DNA from 2 places in the Staphylococcus nepalensis genome. Region 2 is predicted to be linked to the other one. Evidence: riboswitches for the same ligand, from Rfam matches in the RefSeq annotation. Region 2 holds a riboswitch; the other holds the start of a gene.
What was found. A riboswitch is a leader RNA that binds a small molecule or an ion and turns the genes downstream of it on or off. The one in region 2 is predicted to bind thiamine pyrophosphate.
Positions count from the first base shown of each region.

Region 1 (3,206 bases), 1.0 Mb from region 2:
TTGATTCTAATAGTGATGTTTTACCTGTACCATTTGGACCAGTGATGGTAACCCATTCTCCTTGCGTAATCTCAAGCTTAGGAATATTGATAAGTGATCGTTTTCTTCTTTTAATGATGCCTTTTTCAAAAGTGAATATCTTATTATTTGTTTCTGGGTTGTGATCGAGCTCGATTGGTTTGGGTGCTCTACTCCATGCCTTAGGATGCCACACGCCATACTCAGATAATAGATGTTCGTAGTTGTTAAGTATTTCAGCTGGCATCGCGTCAGCTATGATGTCTCCATCATAATTTAATAATATGACACGATCTATGTGTTGCCATATATGTTCTACTTTATGTTCTACTATGATAACTGTTTGGTTTTGCCACAATGATTTAATTTTATCCCATAACTCAACAGTTGCTTCTACATCTAACATTGCAGTAGGCTCATCTAAAAAGAGTGTATCTGCTTGTTGAAGTAATGTTTCTGCAATAGCTAACTTTTGTTTCATGCCACCACTTAAATTGTTGATATATTGATTTTTGTTGACACTCAGACCAACAGAGTCAAGTGCTGATTCGATCAGCGCATCCATTTCTTGACGAGGTGTTTGCAAGTTTTCTAGAACAAAAGCGAGTTCTTCATATACTTTTGGCATACAAAACTGACTATCAGGGTCTTGAAAAATAACTCCGCAATTACTATCAATTTCTAATTTATCGTATTTCATGGGTAAGTCGATTAGATTCGGCACAATACCACTTAAAACATTAAGTAGGGTGCTTTTGCCTGAACCAGATGGACCAAGTATAAGTAGCTTTTCTTTATCTTGTATATTTAGTGAAAAATGGTCGAATATTTTCTTAATCCCATTTGGGTATTTTAATCGTAGATTTTCAATTCCTATCAACTTTCATGCTCCTTATAAATTGTCATAATCTTTTTGGGTTGCAGGTCTAAATAATTTAGTTACACCGGTTTGATCTAATATTTTTACGATATAATAAGATAATAATCCAGCAACTACAATACCACTAATTAAACGAAAGGCGATATATAGTGTTAAATTCCACCCAACAATTTCTCCTAAATATCCATATGCAAAATCAAGTGGAAGTGTAGAGATAGAGGCTAAAAGGCCTGCTAATATTGCTACCATAGCAGAACGTGATTTATATCTAAAAACAGCAAAAATAACTTCACATGCTAATCCTTGAAGCAACGCATATACTATTGTGGGAATATCAAATCTACCCATAACAATCGTCTCTCCAGCGCCTGCAGCAAATTCAGCTAATAAAGCAATCCCAGCTTTCGGTATAATTAAATAAGCCACAATAGCTGCCATAAACCAGGCGCCATATGTGAGCTCTTCAAGATGAAGACCTGAAACCTGCACAGCTTTATAAACTAAAGTCCATATATTATAAATAAGCGCAAAGACAACTGCTATAAGTACAGTTACTAAAATTTCTGATAGCTTTAAACCCTTTGACATAAATTCTCCTCCAAAAAAAACGCACAACCTTCTAGAAGTTGCGCGCTAAACATAGGCATATGGATACAGAAAATATTGTATCGCAATACACTTTCCTACGCTAGCTTAATCTAGATCAGGTTCAAAGGGTTTGAGGGTATACCTCATCTCAGTCACTAAACACCCCTAGTGCGAATATTAATTTTAAATTTAACTATAATGTATGATTTTTCACCACTTATGTCAAGACGTATCGAGAATAAACTAAAGATTCACGAATGTTAAAGTCATTAGGTGCAAAATAGACGTTGCGATTTCGAAAGTATTGCATTATCCTAAACCGGATAGAACTCATATTGTTTATAAAAAGCATTATATCATATAAGGCTCATCATAAAGAGGAAAACAGAAACCAGATTTTCAAAAATGATTTCATTGTTCAACTCTGGTAAAGATGACTAGAAAATATACAAGAACGATAAGGGTAAAACCATCGTGTGAGTGTATGCTCATGTTCATGTCTAAGCATCACTAACTCAACAGAATTAAGAAGCGAAACTTTATACTTTAGTTTTAATTATCTACTGATACACACTAATTATATATGTATAAATATGTTTCTTATTTCTTTACAAAAGTTAATAGAAGTAGTTGAGCCATAGGTAAACAAAATACATAAAAAAACTAGGTTGCTAATCCTCATCGTAGAAAGAAGTCAACAACCTAGCCATATATAGTGTCTCAATAGAAGTCTATATTGAAAGTCCGACCTTTAGTAACGATATAACCTCTGTATCTTTGAATCAACACATTTTTTAAAGCGTTATACCGAATTTTAATCTAAACTGTCCTGAACGTTTTTCTTTGTTTCTTCAGTATTATTTTCAGCAGTTTCTTTTTTATCTTTTAATTTATCTTCAGCTTCTTTTGCTTTTTCAGCTGCTTTTTTATTTGCTTCTTCTTTACTCATAATTTAACACTCCTTCACAGTAAACATGACTTACAGTTATTATTTACCACATGAAATGAAACGTAAACAATAAGTATAGATGAAACTTTAATTCTTTGATTGTAAAATATTTGTTTAGTAATTTAAATTTAGTGGAAAGTTGACTATACCACTTTTTTCTATCATACTATAGACTTATTTATGGATTTATTAAAGACAAGAACAAAATGTTAATATATAATAACTTTGAGGTGAATGGTATGTCTTTTTTTAAGAAACACGCTGAGATATTATATAGTTATATAATAGGCATCGTTTCGCTTTTCACAGGTCTCATCATTTTAATAAATTTACCCATGATCCATGATTTAAAGGATAAGGGTAAAATAGAATTACATATTCATAATGTTTGGGATTTTATAAATGCATTTTTTGCAGAAATCATAAGAGTTATGAGTAATTATATAGGGAATTTTCCTGTTATAAGTGCGATATTAATTATTTTATTTGGTGTTGCAGTTATATTAATTGGGTTTGCCCTTTTAAGAACAACGAAATATGATTATGATGTTTCAATCTTCTTTTTAGTTATAGGTATTCTTTTTTTTATTATAACGTTAATTCTAATGACACAAGTTTATAGCTTTTTTGCTATCATTTTTATCATCCCGTTTGTTATTCACATTGGGTATATCGTGTATAAAGATGAATTAAATCCAAAACACAGAAAATATCACTATTTACTTATTATTTTCAGTTACGGCATGAGTTATTTAATTACACAAATTGTGT
Region 1 covers NZ_CP017466.1:2,057,284-2,060,489, reverse strand. Annotated here, with positions in the region: gene BJG89_RS09785 (ABC transporter ATP-binding protein) at 1-898, opposite strand, end outside; gene BJG89_RS09780 (ECF transporter S component) at 911-1,486, opposite strand; TPP riboswitch at 1,562-1,663, opposite strand; gene graF (glycopeptide resistance-associated protein GraF) at 2,301-2,435, opposite strand; gene auxA (lipoteichoic acid stability factor AuxA) at 2,675-3,206, shown strand, end outside.
Region 1: another riboswitch for thiamine pyrophosphate. It lies ahead of BJG89_RS09780 (ECF transporter S component); the one in region 2 lies ahead of tenA (thiaminase II).

Region 2 (3,206 bases):
ATGAAATAAATTTTTTCGCTTTTCGGACCGCTTCATACATCGATTTCCCTTTAGCTAACTCTGCTGTAATAACCGCTGAAAAAGTACATCCTGTACCGTGCGTGTGCTTTGTTTCATACCTAGGCTCTTCAAAAGTATATACATTGTCTTTTGTAAAAAGATAATCTGTTGCTTTATTCTTATCTTCTGAATGCCCGCCTTTAATCACAACGCCTTTACTACCTATCTCATTAATAAAAATGTTGCCCGCTTGATAAATAGATGATTCATCCTTGATTGATATACCAGTAATTTCTTCCGTTTCTGGCAAATTCGGTGTTGCAACAGTAGCATGAGGTAATAAAATATTTTGCAAATTAGATTTAGCATCATCATCCATAAGTGAATCCCCACTTTTGGCTAACATGACGGGATCAATCACGTATGGGATATCAGAATATTTTTTTAAATATTGCTGTATTAATTCCATCATTTCTTTTGATGCAATCATTCCTGTTTTCAATGCTTGTGGTAACTCGTCATTAAATATGCTTTCTAGTTGTTCTTTTAACCACTGTGTTTCTATATTATGAATATGCTGTACACCTTTTGTATTTTGAGCAACAATACTCGTAATGGCTGCCATACCATATACACCACAAGCATGAAAAGATTTCAAATCTGCCATAACCCCTGCTCCGCCAGTAGGGTCAGTTCCTGCAATCGTTAAAGCGATGCTAGGTTTATTCATATTAATCTCCTCCGTATAACCAATCTTCTTGAATATAAGACATATTAAAGAAATTACGTTCGTGTACCGTACTTTGTAAGAAACATGATTTAATTTCATTTTTTTCTTTAATAGACATATTTTCGGTTAACTGGTTCATTAAATTATCAAACACATTTACAAGTGCGTCCATTTCTTTACTATAAAATTCAAACCATCTAGCTAAAATAGAATTTTGATTTAATCCATTATCTTTTAATGCCGCTTTAGCAATCACTTGATAAACATAAGGGCATGGTGCCATAGCTGCAATTGTATATGCTGCATTTTCTTTAGCATAAGCATTGAAATACATATGCTTTATATAATGATCACCACTCGGTGGCCATACTTTTTCTTGTACGATTTCATTATAATTCTCTTGAACATATTCTGCTAATATTTCATGTGCTTCCACTTCGCCTTCAACTATAAACTGTATTTGTTCTACTAAGAACTTAACATCTTCTAATTGGTTCATTTTAGGTATCAATAATGCATAAATATTTGCAAATTCTTTTAAGTAAGATGCATCTGCCCTTAAATAAAATTTGATTGCGTCGCTAGAAAGTGTTCCATGTAACATGTCTTGTATAAAAGGATCTTTATAAATTTTCTTTATAATTGGTTTTGAAGCTTCTTTTAATTCTTGTGAAAATAACACACTTAGCCCTCCTAAATAAAAAAACTACATCCCACGTAGGAATGTAGTTAATTAATACATAGGTCAGCGTTACTTTCCCAAAATATTAATACAATACTACTTTCCTACGTTGGTATTAACCAAATCAGGTTGTAAGGGTCTGAACTATTTCATCTCAGCCTAACGGCTCCCCTAGTAGTCTTATACTTTATAGTTTCTTAAACATAACAAATTAACTCACACATTGCAAATTCAATCAAATATGAAATCGCATATTATTTTTAATAGATTCTATATCTCGATAAGGTTAAGTCATTATTTTTATAGGTAGTTATACATACGCTGAAGTTCATGAGTAAGAACTGGCGCTTTAGGATTTAGATATAAATATATTGGTATTTTAATCATTTATTGCAAAAAAGAAGAGACTAGGGTATTTTAACCTAGCCTCTTCTTATTACTTAAATAATGTTATTATTTTAAATTATGCAGTAACCCATTGTGAAGCGCCAACTTCGTTATAAAGTTTAACTGCTGCAGCATCTTGTACTGACTCTGGAGCTTCTGTTGGAGATACACCTTGATATTCTGCAGGTGCTACTGAGTCCCAAGTGCTTTGTAAGAATTGATATTTACCTGCTGCACCTGATGATGGGTTTACAGCTTTAAGATCTCCGCCTGATTCACGTTGTGCAATTGCTTGTAAATGTGAATTAACGTTTACTGATGAACCACTTGAAGCTTCATTTGAGCTTGATGATTGAGTTGAAGCTTTTGTTGTAGCTTCTTGTTTTGGTTGTTGTGTTTGTTCAGTTTGTGGCGCAGCTTGTTGAGCTGGTTGTTCAGTTGATGCTTGCTCAGTTTGTTGTGGTTGTTCTTCAGTAGTAGATTGTTCTGATGAAACGTCGCTTGAACTAGAACCTTCGCCAAAGCTCCATGACCAATTTTGGCCATCTGATTCAAAATTGAAATTTTGGCCATTATGATTAAAGTTATAGTTATATGCACCCTCTTGAACTGGAGATGCATCTAATTGTTCTGGATTAGATTGTGCTAATTGTGCTAATTGTGCTTTGTCAACGCCTTGTTCGGCTGCGTCTGCTGAGTTTCCTGCTGCGAATCCTGTAACGCCTAAACCTACTGCTAATGTTGATGCTAATACTGTTTTTTTCATTGTTAATAATTCCTCCTATAAGGTAAATAATTTTTAGTTATGATTAATTTGCAATTACAACTATAACATCTAAAAAATAGTAGTAGGTTACAGTCAAATAAAAAAGTGTATACTTTCTTTACATGCGAGTTACATTTATCCAAAGTTATAATAGTCTAACTTTATTCTAAAAAACTGTTATGAAAGTACTTTTGCTTAATATGGAAAATTATCTAATGTAATAAACTTGTAATTTGTCTGATTATTCTGTTATATTAGATATCAATATTGGCTAAATTATGTATTAAGCTATTCCTATCTAAACGAAATAAATATTAAGTTAGAAGGAATAGCCTGATAGAAGTATAATTTAATAGTAGGATATAATGTATATTAGATTTGATGGGTTATATTAAAGGGGAGTTAGGTGTGGATGGCATTTTATACAATTTCATATATATCATTTTCTTCTAAATGGAATTCACTTATAGATGGTTCATTTGTTTCTATAGTCGGTGGTTCAAAAAATGCTTCTGCTTCCTTTTTAATACGTGGGGACATGAATTGAATGGTTTCAATAAAAAGCTCTGATACAAAGTGCATCTGTCCTTCTTTTTCAAATTTACGTGATTGCATCTGTCCTGTTATACCAACAAGTGAAC
Region 2 covers NZ_CP017466.1:1,036,249-1,039,454, reverse strand. Annotated here, with positions in the region: gene thiD (bifunctional hydroxymethylpyrimidine kinase/phosphomethylpyrimidine kinase) at 1-730, opposite strand, end outside; gene tenA (thiaminase II) at 732-1,412, opposite strand; TPP riboswitch at 1,497-1,595, opposite strand; gene BJG89_RS04730 (transglycosylase family protein) at 1,876-2,565, opposite strand; gene BJG89_RS04725 (single-stranded DNA-binding protein) at 2,986-3,206, opposite strand, start outside.